One region of the Pseudoalteromonas sp. SR45-1 genome, then DNA from elsewhere that is predicted to be linked to it. Evidence: predicted binding sites of a transcription regulator. Region 1 holds the regulator's gene; the other holds the start of a gene.
What was found. Region 1 encodes NrdR, which represses ribonucleotide reductase genes. Its sites were predicted from a motif close to AAACACNANATNTNGTGTTT; they were not measured.
Positions count from the first base shown of each region.

Region 1 (8,088 bases):
AGCGGTTTTACTGAGCCAGATCCTCGTGATGATTTATCGGGTACTGATGTAGCACGTAAGTTACTGATCATTGCTCGCGAAGCCGGTATGAAGTTGGAGCTAAGAGATATTGAAGTTGAGTCAGTATTACCACAAGGTTTTGCACAAGGTGATAGCGTTGATGAGTTTATGGCAAAACTACCAAGCCTAGATGCTGATTTTAATGACCGCATTCAAAGTGCTGCGAGCGAAGGAAAGGTACTTCGTTATGTAGGTACAATTAAAGAAGGTCACTGTAAAGTAGGTATTGAGGCTGTTGATGAAAAACATGCGCTTAATGTAATTCGCGATGGCGAAAACGCGCTTGCTATTTTAAGCCAATACTACCAGCCACGTCCGTTTGTAATTCGTGGTTATGGTGCCGGCTCTGAAGTAACAGCAGCGGGTGTATTTGCTGATATTTTAAAAACACTATCGCGCTAGGAGCTCGTTATGATTGAAGTATATGCTCCGGCGTCTATTGGTAATTTTGCAGTGGGTTTTGATGCACTTGGCGCAGCGCTTGCGCCAATTGATGGTAGTTTATTAGGCGATGTAGCTGTTGTAAGTGCAGCACCAAGTGACGAATTTATTTGTACTGGCGACTACGCTCACAAGTTACCAAGTGATGCGAATGAAAACTTAGCGTACCAGTGTTTAGTACATTTTAGAGCGCATGTCGCGCCTGATATGCCAAGCGTAAAGCTCGAGCTTAAAAAGAATTTACCAATTGGATCTGGACTTGGTTCTAGTGCATGCTCGGTCGTGGCTACCTTTGCTGCCCTTGATAAGTTTGCACAAACTAACTTAAGTCAGGTTGAGCTTATTGAGCTTATGGCTGACTTTGAAGCTGTAGTGAGCGGTGGTCGTCATTACGACAACATCACGCCATGCTATTTAGGTGGTTTGCAATTAACAGGTGATTTAATCCCTGATAAATCGATTGCACTGCCTGTTGATGAAAATTGGTACTACGTTGCTGCGTTCCCTGGTTTTTCACTCAACACTGCAAAAGCGCGCTCGGTTTTACCAAAAGAGTTGAGCATGCATGCAAGTGTTGAGTTTGCACAGCGTTTATCGGCATTTAGTAGCTTACTGTTGACTAATCGTTTTGACGATGCACTGAGCATAATGAAAGATGAAATAGCAGAACCTTACCGCGCACCGCTTATTAAAGGTTTTAGTGAAGCCAAAGCAAGCTTACCAGCGTTGGGCGCTGAAATAGTGAGTATTTCGGGCGCAGGACCTACCTTGTTTAGTGTATGTAAAACACTTGAAGCTGCAAAGCAATGCGCGCAGTGGTTAGAGGCAAATTACATTAACGAGCAAGGCTTTTGCCACATTTGTAAATTAGATAACGACGGCACGCGTCAATTAACAGTTTTATAGGATAGGTAGTCATGCAATTACATAATTTAAAAGATAGCTCACAAAAAGTGTCGTTCGTTGAAGCCGTAAAAACAGGTTTGGGTCGTAATCAAGGTGTGTTTTTCCCTGAATCCCTTGCCCCACTGTCCGATGTTGATGCTTTGCTTGATATGGACTTTGTTACACGCAGTGGCAAAATATTATCTCACCTAATTGGTGATGAGCTGCCTAGCGACACTGTGGCACAAATGGTTAAAAATGCATTTAACTTTCCAGTTAAGCTGGTGGAAGTTGAAGAGAATACTTACTGCTTAGAGTTGTTTCATGGTCCTACGCTTGCGTTTAAAGACTTTGGTGGTCGCTTTATGGCTGAGTGCTTAGCGCAATTTAATAAAGATGAAAAAGTAACTATTTTAACCGCAACATCGGGCGATACTGGTGCAGCCGTTGCACATGCTTTTTATAACAAGCCGAATATCGATGTTGTCATCTTATATCCTAAAGGCAAAATTTCACTTGCTCAGCAAAAGCTATTTACTACGTTAGGTAACAATATTCATTGTTACGCAGTTGATGGCAGTTTTGATGATTGCCAAGAGTTGGTTAAAAATGCCTTTTTAGATGAAGAAGTTAAATCAACACTTGGGCTTAATTCTGCTAATTCAATTAATATTAGCCGTTTAGTTGCTCAGGTTTGTTATTACTTTGAGGCCATTGCACAACTACCAAAAGAAAAACGCGCAACAGCGCATATATCAGTGCCAAGTGGCAACTTTGGTAATGTATGTGCTGCAATGATTGGTGCGGTTATTGGCTTACCTGTAGGTAAATTAAGTGCAACCACCAACCAAAATGATACTGTGCCGCGCTTTATGCTTGATAAAACCTGGACGCCAAACGCAACACTTGAGTCGCTTTCAAATGCAATGGATGTAAGTAAGCCAAACAACTGGCCGCGTGTGCAAACAATGTTAGATAATAACTGGTTTAGCTACGATAATTTTTATTCAACTAGCGTAAACGAGGAAGACACGCAATCGGTGATGAAAAAAATTCAACAAACGGGTTATGTTGCAGAGCCTCACACTGCTATTGCGTACCAAGGTCTTGTTGAAAATCGAGCGCCTGGTGCAGCGGGCATCTTTTTAGCCACAGCTCACCCTGCTAAGTTTAAAGAAAGCGTAGAGGGTATTTTAAATATTGAATTAGGTATGCCAAAACCACTTAGCGACGCACTAGCAAAACCATGCCTAGCAAGCGATATAAAGGCCGATTACGACGCATTACGTACAGAAATACTTGCTAAACTTGGCTAAGTTAATTAATTCAAAAAGGCGGTTAAGCCGCCTTTTTTTATAACTTTAGGCTTTTAAATCTAGTGAGTTGCATTTACTAATTAAATGTAGGAAATAGCATTCATTTAAAATCGTTATGGTTTTATAAGAAAATATCATCTTAAAAAGTCTGTGAAATAGTTTCAATCCCTGTTTAAATATCCTCAACTTAAGAGCGTAGGCAAAGAGTCGTTTAAAGCGTACAATAAAGCCTCTAAAAAACACCATACACGTTGCCCTAGGAGACCCCAATGTTAGAACGTAGCATGAATATTTCGGATTTTGATCCAGAGTTATTTGACGCGATAAACAAAGAAACTGCTCGCCAAGAAGAGCACATTGAACTAATCGCTTCAGAAAACTACTGTAGCCCACGCGTACTAGAAGCGCAGGGTTCACAGCTTACAAATAAATACGCAGAAGGTTACCCTGGCAAACGTTATTATGGCGGTTGTGAGCACGTTGATGTTGTTGAGCAATTAGCAATTGACCGTGCTAACGAGTTATTTGGTTCTGACTACGCAAACGTACAACCACATGCTGGTTCGCAAGCTAATGCTGCTGTTTTTCTAGCGCTATTAGAAGCAGGCGACACTGTACTTGGTATGAGCTTAGCTCATGGTGGTCACTTAACTCACGGATCACACGTAAGCTTCTCTGGTAAGCTTTACAATGCAATTCAATACGGACTAGATGAAACAACGGGCGAAATTGATTACGCACAGGTTGAAGCACTAGCACTTGAGCATAAACCAAAAATGATTATTGGTGGTTTCTCAGCGTACTCAGGTATTGTTGATTGGGCTAAATTCCGTGAAATTGCTGACAAAGTAGGTGCTTACCTGTTTGTTGATATGGCTCACGTTGCAGGTTTAATTGCGGCAGGCGTTTACCCAAGCCCAGTTCCTCATGCACATGTTGTAACTACAACTACGCATAAAACACTTGCTGGTCCTCGTGGTGGTTTAATTATCTCTGCATGTGGCGATGAAGCAATCTATAAAAAGCTTAACAGCGCAGTTTTCCCTGGTGGCCAAGGCGGTCCTTTATGTCATGTTATTGCAGCAAAAGCAGTGGCATTTAAAGAAGCGCTTCAACCAGAATTTAAAGTATACCAAACACAAGTTGTTAAAAACGCAAAAGCAATGGTTGCTGTAATGCAAGAGCGCGGCTACAAAATCGTATCTGACAAAACTGAAAACCACTTATTCCTACTCGATTTAATCGATAAAGATATTACTGGTAAAGATGCAGACGCAGCCCTTGGTAACGCTAACATCACAGTTAATAAAAACTCAGTGCCAAACGATCCACGTTCTCCGTTTGTAACATCTGGTTTGCGTATTGGTTCTCCTGCAATCACTCGTCGTGGTTTTAAAGAAGAAGAATCAAAAGAGCTTGCTGGCTGGATTTGTGACGTACTAGATAACATCACTGATGAATCTGTACAGGCGCAAGTTAAAGAAAAAGTAAAAGCAATTTGTGCAAAATTACCTGTTTACGCTTAATTGCATAAGCAGCAGTAATTTAGATCACATAGGCTAGGGGCCTGTTTATCTTTCGAGGTTTAATTTGCAGTAGTATGTTTGGTTTTTAGGCAAGGCAGAGTCTATGTAGTGTGGTTACTCCACACAAATAGGCGATAACGCAGCATAAATGCCAAACATGCACTGCCCTCGGGTTCGTCCTAGGGGCGATTTACTCTTTGTTGCCTACATGGATGTAGGTAAGGGGCGTGAGCAGGACGCGGAAGCTTTGCTCGGTTTTTACTTAGCCCACTAGGTTACAAACCTCGCGCCGCGATTAAATCACCCATAGATAGAACAAATTTAATCCTGAAAGGTCAACAGGCCCTATTTTTTTGCTAAGATAAAAGACCGCTATTTAGCGGTCTTTTTTGTTTTAAAACGGAAGTACCGAGCTATGCATTGTCCATTTTGTACCGCAAAAGATACTAAAGTTATTGACTCACGCCTTGTTGGTGGAGGCCATCAAGTTCGCAGGCGCCGTGAGTGCAACGACTGCCATGAGCGCTTTACTACATTTGAAGGCGCTGAACTGGTTATGCCTCGTGTTATTAAACAAGACGGCAGCCGCGAACCATTTAACGAAGATAAATTATTAAATGGCTTAAATCGCGCACTCGAAAAACGCCCAGTGAGCACAGAGCAAGTAGACGAAGTAGTGAATATAATAAAATCGCAGTTGCGTGCTACAGGCGAGCGAGAAATTTCAAGCCATTTGGTTGGTGAATGCATTATGGAAGCCCTCAAAAAGCTCGATAAAGTAGCGTATGTAAGATTTGCCTCTGTTTATCGCTCGTTTGAAGATATACGCGAATTTGGCGAAGAAATTGCCCGCTTAGGGGAGTAACAATGCAAAGCCAAGTTCCTTTTACTGAACATGATGAAATGTATATGGCACGCGCCATAGAGCTTGCCAAAAAAGGTCGGTTTACTACCACACCTAACCCTAATGTTGGCTGTGTTTTAGTTAAAAATAATCAAATAATTGGTGAGGGGTTCCATCAATTAGCTGGTCAAGGTCATGCAGAAGTAAATGCACTGGCTGTCGCTGGAAAAAATGCACAAGGTGCAACGGCTTATGTAACGCTTGAACCGTGTAGTCATTATGGCCGTACGCCACCGTGCGCCGAAGGCTTAAAAGCTGCCGGTGTGGTAAAAGTAATTGCTGCTATGGTTGATACAAATCCACAAGTTGCTGGCAAAGGCCTTAAAATACTGAGCGACGCGGGTATTGACGTTGCTTACGGGTTACTCGAATCACAAGCTCGCGCACTTAACGTTGGCTTTTTTAAGCGTATGGAACAAGGCTTACCTTATGTGATTTGCAAAATGGCAGCGAGTATTGATGGTAAAACAGCGCTTAAAAATGGGCAAAGTAAGTGGATCACAAGCCCTGCTGCTCGACAAGACGTACAATTATACCGAGCGAAAAGCTGCGCTATTTTAACCGGTGCCGATACAGTGCTAGTAGACGATGCTAAACTTAATGTGCGACTAAGTGAGCTGCCTTGCACACTGCCTACTGATTTGCCGCTTCGCCAGCCCGTGCGTGTTATAATTGACTCTCAAAACCGTTTAACATCTGACCTTGCTTTATTTGAAATCCAAAGTGATGTAATAATATTTACGACTAAGGTTGATAAATCATTGCAATGGCCGCATTTTGTAAAGCATATTGAAGTCAGTGAAAGTAACGGTAAAGTTGATTTACAAGCCGTTTTAGAAAAACTTGGGCAACTGCAGTTTAATAATGTTTGGCTTGAAGCTGGCGCAACACTTGCTGGTAAAATGACAGAGCTTAATTTAGTTGACGAGTTTGTTTTTTATTTAGCGCCTAAACTAATGGGCCATGATGCAAAAAGTTTAGTTAATTTTCCTGAATTGACGAGTATGCAAAACACCGTTGATTTAACATTTAATGAATGTGCGCGCATTGGTGACGATTTACGTATCACCGCGTCAAAACTCATTAAAATCACTTAATAAAAAGAGTAGTGCTATGTTTACTGGGATAATAGAAGCCACAGGCAAAATTGCTTTATTACAAAAAAAACAAGGCGACTTAGCCATTCGTATCCAAAGTACTGATCTTGATATGACAGACGTAAAGTTAGGTGACAGCATTGCAACTAATGGTGTTTGCTTAACTGTAGTTGATAAACATATTGATGGTTTTAGTGCGGATTTATCTAATGAGACGATTAGTTTGACCGGTTTTGCTCACTATGCTTTAGGACAAACGGTGAATCTTGAAAAAGCCATGCAACCTGTTTCTCGTTTAGGCGGTCATTTAGTGTCTGGCCATGTTGATGGTATCGCAACAATTACAAGTATTACAGCAAACGCCAGAGCAACAGAATATTGGCTTACAACTGACGAAAATTTAATGAAATACATTCCGTACAAAGGTTCGGTATGTATTGATGGTATAAGCCTGACAGTAAACGCTGTAGAGGGCAATAAATTCAAATTAACAATTGTCCCACACACGAGTGAGCAAACCACAATTGCTCATTTTAAAGTAGGTACCCAAGTTAATTTAGAAGTAGATCAAATTGCACGTTATTTAGAGCGCCTTATAAAGGGTGCAGAGCAACCAACGGGCTCTGATATTTCGATGAGCTTACTCGCTAAAGCGGGTTTTATTAAATAACGAAACTGACAACTTACACGAGCAAATTTATGAATTTACACAGTGCGCAAGAAATCATCGACGATATTAAAGCCGGTAAAATGGTTATTTTAATGGATGATGAAGATAGAGAAAATGAAGGCGATTTAATAATAGCTGCTGAGCATATTAGCGCAGAAGCGATTAATTTCATGGCTACCCATGGCCGTGGTTTAATTTGTTTAACCATGACGCAAGAGCGTTGCGAGCAACTTGATTTACCGTTAATGGTTAAAAACAATGGTGCAGCATTTTCGACTAACTTTACAATGTCGATAGAAGCATCAAAAGGTGTTACAACCGGTATTTCAGCAGCAGATAGAGCGCGTACAGTGCAAGCGGCTATAGCTAAAGGCGCAGTCCCAAGTGATATTGTTCAGCCTGGACATATTTTTCCTATTATGGCGCAACCTGGTGGCGTATTAACTCGCGCAGGACACACTGAAGCTGGCTGTGATTTAGCGCGTTTAGCTGGGCTTGAAGCATCATCTGTTATTGTTGAAATACTTAATGCTGATGGCACTATGGCACGCCGCCCTGATTTAGAAGTTTTTGCGAAAGAGCACGATATTAAAATTGGCACCATTGCTGATTTAATCGAATACCGCAACTTAAACGAAACAACAATTGAGCAAGTAGCAAAATGTAAGTTACCAACTGTTCATGGTGAATTTGATTTAGTTACTTACAAAGACACAATTGACGGCCAATTACATTACGTATTGCTCAAAGGCGATATAAAAGATCAAGAGCCGACAAATGTACGTGTACATTTGCAAAGTACCTTTAACGATATTCTACTTTCAGACAGAAGTGCTGACCGTAGCTGGGGCCTTTCTGAAGCAATGGCTTATATCGCTAAAAATGAAGGTGCTTTAGTTATTTTAGGTAAGCAAGAAAGCACTGAAGAGTTAGAGGCAACTGTGAAAGCATTTGCAGCAGCTGATGATGGCGAAAGCGTTACGCCACGTAAATTCAAAGGTACATCTCGTACTGTTGGCGTAGGTTCGCAAATACTTGCCGATCTTGGAATTAAACAAATGCGATTAATGAGTCGCCCTAAAAAGTACCATGCACTTTCGGGCTTTCATTTAGAAGTTGTTGATTACGTTGAGCCACAATAAGCATCACGCTTAAACTAGGCTATTATTTTATTTTTATGGTATGATGC
Region 1 is NZ_JACJDR010000005.1:205,177-213,264, forward strand. It holds gene thrA (bifunctional aspartate kinase/homoserine dehydrogenase I) at 1-462, shown strand, start outside; gene thrB (homoserine kinase) at 472-1,407, shown strand; gene thrC (threonine synthase) at 1,419-2,702, shown strand; gene glyA (serine hydroxymethyltransferase) at 2,972-4,228, shown strand; gene nrdR (transcriptional regulator NrdR) at 4,644-5,093, shown strand; gene ribD (bifunctional diaminohydroxyphosphoribosylaminopyrimidine deaminase/5-amino-6-(5-phosphoribosylamino)uracil reductase RibD) at 5,096-6,229, shown strand; gene H5089_RS07505 (riboflavin synthase) at 6,246-6,899, shown strand; gene ribBA (bifunctional 3,4-dihydroxy-2-butanone-4-phosphate synthase/GTP cyclohydrolase II) at 6,929-8,041, shown strand.

Region 2 (8,088 bases), on a different contig from region 1:
GCGTGATAAAATAGTTGACGACATATCAGCAACGATCGGTGCAGTTGGGTGGCTTGGTACATCAAAAATTTCTAAGCCGTCAACCGTTTCGTTAGGGCAATAGTGAATGTAAGATGCATCTTCGGGTAACACCCAATCAGCAACCTGTTTAATAGAAAACTCGCCATTGGCATCATTACGCACATCAATAGAGGTTGCTTGAGTAAACTTGTTGGCCTCGTCTGTTGCACTTTTTGACCACACGCCGTTTTCGCAATAAACCGCAGCTTTGCCTTCTTGGTGTAAATTTAATGGCACAGCACTAAACTGACCACGACCACCACCATGCATAAACAGCACTTCAAATTCATCACTGATATTCATTAGGCGACGAAGGCTGGCTTCACATTTAGCTGTAAGGGCTAAAAACTCTTTGCTACGATGGCTTATTTCCATCACAGACACACCTAAATCTTGCCAATCTAGAAACTCTTTTTGTGCTTTTTTCATAACCGCTTGCGGAAGCATAGCTGGCCCCGCACAAAAATTATATTTACTCATTACCTTTGCCTCATTCCAGTAATTTAACTACTAAGCATGAATGCTCAATACCCGCCCACTAAACCTTTGAGTTTTAGTGAATGAATATAACTTCACACCCTATTAATTTTTTTCAACAACATTAAAAAAAGCGGCCAAGGCCGCTTTTTCAATATCAATTATTCTGAAGGAGGATTATCATCCGCTACTTCATCAATAACCGTATCTACAGTTTCAACGTCTTCAATATCAATCAAGTCACTTTCTGTAACTTCAATCTCTTCTATACGTTGTAAACCAACTACTTGCTCTTCGTCAATAGTTCTGATCAAAATAACACCTTGGGTGTTACGTCCAACCGTAGAAACTTCATTAACGCGAGTACGTACTAAGGTACCACGATTTGAAATAATCATGATTTCGTCGTTATCATCAACTTGTACAGCGCCAACAACAGCACCGTTACGCTCACTCACCTTGATAGATACAACACCCTGTGTTGCACGGCTCTTAGATGGGTAATCTTCTAGTTGTGTACGCTTACCGTAACCATTTTCAGTTACCGTTAAAATAGCACCGTCAGTTTTTGGTACAATTAACGATACTACGCGTTGATCATCGGCCATTTTAATACCACGAACACCTGTAGCAGTACGACCCATTGGGCGAACACCTTTGAAACGAATCTCAGGGTTACCTTCTTCGTCTAATACTGGGTTACCGTTTTCATCAACAACGGTTGTTTCTTCAGCTTCTTTAAAGCGTACAACTTTACCTGCATCAGTGAACAACATAATTTCGTTGCTACCATCGGTAATATCAACCCCAATCAGGCTATCGCCATCATTTAAGTTAACAGCAATAATACCGCTTGCACGTTGACGACTGTAAGCCGTTAATGGTGTTTTCTTAACTGTACCAAATGCTGTTGCCATAAAGATGTATTTATCTTCTGCGTACTCGCGTACTGGCAATATAGCAGTAATACGTTCATCAGCTTCAAGTGGTAACAAGTTAACAATTGGCTTACCGCGCGCTGCACGACTCGCTAGTGGTAACTGATATACTTTAAGCCAATATAAACGACCGGCCGTAGAGAAACACAATATAGTATCGTGTGTATTTGCAACTAATAGACGTTCGATGAAATCTTCATCTTTCATCTTCGTTGCTGACTTACCTTTACCACCACGACGCTGTGCTTCGTAATCAGACAATGCTTGATACTTCACATAACCTTCGTGAGAAAGCGTTACTACTACGTTTTCTTCGGTAATTAAGTCTTCAAGGCTGATATCGTGAGCAGCTGCATTAATTTCAGTGCGACGCTCATCACCATATTGCTCTTTAATTTCAACTAGCTCGTCACGTATAACTTCCATTAAACGCTCAGGAGTTGCCAAAATATAAAGTAGTTCAGCAATTAGTTCTAATAACGCTTGGTATTCGGTCAAGATTTTTTCGTGTTCAAGACCTGTTAGCTTATGTAAACGCAAATCAAGAATTGCTTGAGCTTGTTGCTCAGAGATATAATATTGACCATCGCGAATACCAAGTTCGCTTGCTAACCAATCTGGACGAGCAACATTGTCTTCACCTGCTTTTTCAAGCATACCTTGTACATTACCTAATTCCCACGGACGCGCTGTTAAAGCAATTTTAGCTTCAGCAGGTGTAGGGGATTTACGAATAAGTTCGATAATTGGGTCAATGTTCGCAAGCGCAATCGCTAAGCCTTCAAGCGTGTGTGCACGGTCACGGGCTTTACGTAAATCAAATACTGTACGACGAGTTACTACTTCACGACGGTGAATAATAAACTCTTCTAACATTTCTTTTAAATTGAAACATTTAGGTTGGTTATTAATTAGCGCAACCATATTCATACCAAACACAGTTTGTAACTGAGTTTGTGAATACAAGTTGTTTAAAATAACTTCGCCTACGTCACCACGTTTAATTTCAATAACGATACGCATACCGTCTTTATCTGATTCATCACGTAGCGCACTAATACCTTCAATTTTCTTATCTTTAACCAGCTCAGCAATTTTTTCAATTAAACGAGCTTTATTAACTTGATAAGGAATTTCGTGAACGATGATTGTTTCACGGCCTGTTTTTTCATCGGTTTCGATGTCGGCGCGTGCACGCATGTACACTTTACCACGGCCAGTTAAGTAGGCTTGTTCAATACCCTTCTTACCGTTGATAATTGCAGCCGTTGGGAAATCAGGACCAGGAATATAATCCATTAACTCTAAAATAGTTAAATCTGGATTTTGAATAAGTGCCAAACAACCATTTACAACTTCAGTTAAGTTATGTGGTGGTATATTTGTAGCCATACCTACTGCAATACCTGACGAACCATTCACTAATAAATTAGGAACTTTCGTTGGTAAAACATCAGGGATGAACTCAGTGCCATCGTAGTTAGGAACGAAATCAACCGTTTCTTTTTCAAGATCGGCTAATAACTCATGCGACATTTTAGCCATACGTACTTCTGTATAACGCATTGCCGCTGCTGAATCACCATCAACCGAACCGAAGTTACCTTGGCCATCTACTAGCATATAACGCAGTGAGAATGGCTGAGCCATACGAACTATCGTGTCATAAACTGCACTGTCGCCGTGTGGGTGGTATTTACCGATTACGTCACCGACCACACGGGCCGATTTTTTGTAAGGCTTGTTCCAGTCATTACTAAGCTCGTTCATTGCAAACAAAACGCGGCGATGAACAGGTTTTAAGCCGTCACGTACGTCTGGTAATGCACGTCCTACAATTACGCTCATTGCGTAATCTAAGTAGGAGTTTTTTAACTCGTCTTCAATATTGACTGGCAGAATTTCATTGGCGAGATCAGTCATTTGATATCACATTCCTTCAGTATCAGCTCTCAACAACCCGGTATTGGGTATTAAGAGTATTGTTATTATTTCTAACAGCCATGCTATCACAATTAATTTTAATTTACAGGCGCAAAACTTTGCGATTTATCAATTTAGCCCTATATAATGGCCTCAGATTGACGAGGAAGTATTTTATGACCGAACATCAAAATGTAGATCACGCAGAAATAGCAAAATTTGAAGCCATCGCCGAGCGTTGGTGGGACCTAGACGGAGAATTCAAACCTCTTCACGAAATTAACCCGTTACGTTTAGATTTTATAGCAAACAAAACGCAAGGCTTATTCGATAAAGAAACACTCGATGTTGGCTGTGGTGGCGGTATTTTAAGCCAAAGCATGGCGCGCATGGGCGCAAAGGTAACTGGTATCGACATGGGGCAAGAGCCTTTAACTGTTGCTAAGTTGCACAGTTTAGAAACTGGCATAAATGTAGATTACATAAAAGTGCCAGCAGAAGAGTTTGCATCGCAACACCCAGAGCGCTTTGATGTAATAACCTGTATGGAAATGCTTGAGCACGTTCCCGACCCAGCATCTATCATTCATGCAGTAGCTGCACTTGCCAAACCAGGCGCAGACGTGTTTTTTTCAACCCTGAACAAAACACCTAAGGCATATTTATACGCCATTGTTGGCGCTGAAAAGCTTTTAAAAATGGTGCCTGAAGGTACACACGACCATAAAAAGTTTATAAAACCTGCGCAGCTCATTGCATGGGCAGAGCAAGCGGGTTTAAAAGTTCGTGCAAGTACAGGCCTTTCTTATAATCCACTATCAAAGCAATATACGCTCAATAGTGACGTTAGCGTAAATTACATACTGTACTTTGAGAAGTTAGCTTAATGGCTAACTCTCAAGCCCCCCTCCCCCTTATTGAGTACGATGCATTTTTATTTGATTTAGACGGCACTCTACTCAACACCGCTGATGATTTAGGTGCGGCTTTAAATGCAGTTCTCATTAATAATAAAATAGAGCCTGTTAGTAGTGATGTATACCGTCCTGCGGCATCTAACGGCGCAGGCGCATTATTAGAGGCTGGTTTTAAAGAGTTATGGGACACACAACCTCAAAGCGAGCTTATTAAGCAATTAGTTGACGAATACGCTGCAAACATAGCAAATCACACACATTGCTTCAGCGGTGTTGAATCGTTGCTTATTGCCCTTGATCAGAAAAAGATCAAATGGGGGATCATGACTAACAAACCAGGGTTTTTAACTGATCCTTTAGTGGCAGCAATTCCCGCATTGAAAAATGCTAGTGTAGTAATAAGTGGCGACACCTTAGCTGAAGCTAAGCCATCCCCTTTACCGCTGCTACACTGTGCAAAGCTTATGGGAGTGCAACCAAAACGCTGTTTGTACATTGGTGATGCACAGCGAGACATACAAGCAGGCAAAGCCGCAGGTATGCGCACAGCAACGGCACTTTGGGGTTACATACCAAGTATTGATGAAGCCAACAGCTGGAATGCTGATTTTAACTGGCAAAGCCCAATTGATGGTTTTAACCATATATAGTGCCATGTTAATTAATAAACACTATATATTGTGATTGTGTTAGTTTTTACGCAAAGCTTGCTGATAAAAAAAGCAGTCAAAATTTATTTTTAAAATGCGTAAATTTAGCAGATCATTAGTTGATTTTTGCATATTTCAACTTAAATGATTGTTCGAAGGTGAGTATCTACTAACAAAAATACGTTATCCCGAAGTTATCCACAAATAGGGGCAATTATGTCCCTTGCAAAACAACTCAGACCACACTATCTTGTGATCTCTAAATTGAACAACACCAGATATTGTGGCCAAATGTTATTCAATTAAATTCGCAAATATGGCGAAACTTATAATAAATGAGTATATACCTTGCCTCGGCGAGGTATAAAGCATTGGTCAAAATACATAATTCCCAAGGAATACAGGCAAATGAACCAACAGTTATCTGTAAGCAAACGTGACGGGCGTAAAGAGCCTCTTGATCTGGATAAGATCCATCGCGTTATTGAGTGGGCCGCCGAAGGTTTAAACAACGTTTCGGTTTCGCAAGTTGAATTAAAGTCGCACATTCAGTTTTACGACGGTATTCGTACTAAAGACATTCACGAAACCATCATTAAAGCAGCAGCGGATCAGATTTCAAAAGAATCGCCTGATTACCAATACTTAGCTGCACGTTTAGCTGTATTCCATTTACGTAAAAAAGCATACGGTCAATTTGAGCCACCACGTTTATTTAACCACGTAACAAAAATGGTTGGCGATAAACGCTACGATGCTCATTTACTAGTAGATTACACAGAGCAAGAGTTAGATGAGCTTGATGCATACCTTGATCATTCTCGCGATCTTAACTTTAGCTACGCTGCTGTAAAGCAACTTGAAGGTAAGTACCTCGTTCAAAACCGTGTATCGGGTGAAATATACGAAAGTGCACAGTTTTTATATATTTTAGTTGCGGCAAGCTTATTTTCAGATTACCCACGTGAAACACGTACTGATTACATCAAACGTTTTTACGACGCGGTATCATTATTTAAAATATCTCTACCAACGCCAATTATGTCGGGTGTACGTACGCCTACTCGCCAGTTTAGCTCGTGTGTATTAATTGAATGTGGCGACAGCCTTGATTCAATCAATGCAACGTCGTCAGCTATTGTTAAATACGTTTCACAACGTGCGGGAATTGGTATTAATGCAGGTAGAATACGTGCGCTAGGTAGCCATATTCGTAACGGCGAAGCGTATCACACAGGTTGTATCCCTTTTTATAAGCACTTTCAAACAGCGGTTAAAAGTTGTTCACAAGGTGGTGTACGTGGCGGCGCAGCAACATTATTCTACCCGCTTTGGCATTTAGAAGTAGAGAACCTACTTGTACTTAAAAATAACCGTGGTGTAGATGACAACCGCGTTCGCCACCTTGATTACGGCGTACAGTTTAATAAATTAATGTACTCTCGTTTAATTAAAGATGATTACATTACATTATTTAGCCCATCAGATGTGCCTGGCCTTTATGATGCATTTTTTGAAGACCAAGCTGAGTTTGACGCACTTTACGTTAAATACGAACAAGACGAGTCTATTCGTAAAAAACGCATTAAAGCCATTGAGCTTTTCTCTATGTTTGCGCAAGAGCGTGCAAGTACTGGTCGTATTTATTTACAAAATGTGGATCACTGTAATACACACAGCCCATTTATTTCTAAAGTTGCGCCAATTCGCCAATCTAACTTATGTTTAGAAATTGCATTGCCAACTAAGCCACTTAATAACGTGAATGACGAAGAAGGCGAAATTGCCCTTTGTACACTTTCTGCGTTTAACCTAGGTGCAATAGAGTCACTTGATGAGCTTGAAGAGCTAGCTGAACTTGCAGTACGCGCACTTGATAACTTACTTGATTTCCAAGACTACCCTGTACCGGCTGCTAAAAATGCAACTATGGGTCGTCGTACACTAGGAATAGGCGTAATTAACTACGCATACTACCTAGCTAAAAACGGTAAACGTTATTCTGATGGCAGCGCTAATGCATTAACACATAAAACCTTTGAAGCTATTCAATATTACTTAATGAAAGCATCAAACGAGCTTGCTAAAGAGCGTGGCGCATGTCCTAAGTTTAACGAAACAACGTATTCACAAGGTATTATGCCAACAGATACTTACAAACGTGATTTAGATAAAATTTGTGATGAGCCACTTCATCTTGATTGGGATACACTACGTGCAAGTATTAAAGAGCACGGTATGCGTAACTCAACACTAAGTGCATTAATGCCATCAGAAACATCGTCGCAAATCTCTAACGCAACTAACGGTATTGAGCCACCACGTGGACATATTAGCGTTAAAGCAAGTAAAGACGGTATTTTAAAACAAGTTGTTCCTGAGTATGAGCGTTTAAAAGATCAGTACGAGCTACTATGGGACATTCCATCAAACGATGGTTATTTACAGCTTGTTGGCATAATGCAAAAATTTGTTGACCAAACAATTTCTGCAAATACAAATTATGATCCAAACAAGTTCGAAGGCGGTAAAGTACCTATGCAAGTCTTATTAAAAGACTTACTAAGCGCGTACAAACTAGGTGTTAAAACCTTGTATTACCACAATACTCGCGACGGCGCCTCAGATTCACAAGAAGATGCTCCAGAAGTGGAAGATGACGATTGTGAAGGCGGCGCGTGTAAAATATAACTGCTGATTTTTATTTTAAGCGGGCATTTAGCCCGCTTTTTCTGATAGTTTTTTGAGTGATAAACATGTCTTATACTACTTTTAGCCGAAACCATAATAACCAAATGCAAGAGCCAATGTTTTTTGGCCAAACTGTAAACGTATCTCGTTACGACCAACAAAAATACCCAATTTTTGAAAAGTTAATTGAAAAGCAACTGTCTTTCTTTTGGCGTCCTGAGGAAGTAGATGTAAGTAAAGACCGTTTAGACTTTCAAGCATTACCAGATCACGAAAAGCATATATTTTTAAGCAACTTAAAATACCAAACACTGCTTGATAGTGTACAAGGTCGTTCGCCAAACGTGGCTCTACTTCCAATTGTATCGCTACCAGAGCTTGAAACATGGATAGAAACGTGGGCGTTCAGTGAAACAATTCACAGCCGCTCAT
Region 2 is NZ_JACJDR010000001.1:298,115-306,202, forward strand. It holds gene serC (3-phosphoserine/phosphohydroxythreonine transaminase) at 1-540, opposite strand, end outside; gene gyrA (DNA topoisomerase (ATP-hydrolyzing) subunit A) at 699-3,398, opposite strand; gene ubiG (bifunctional 2-polyprenyl-6-hydroxyphenol methylase/3-demethylubiquinol 3-O-methyltransferase UbiG) at 3,575-4,285, shown strand; gene H5089_RS01375 (HAD family hydrolase) at 4,285-4,965, shown strand; gene nrdA (class 1a ribonucleoside-diphosphate reductase subunit alpha) at 5,374-7,656, shown strand; gene nrdB (class Ia ribonucleoside-diphosphate reductase subunit beta) at 7,722-8,088, shown strand, end outside.
Region 2: nrdA (class 1a ribonucleoside-diphosphate reductase subunit alpha) is a predicted target of NrdR. The motif match lies at 5,235-5,254, and genes of this name have one in related genera.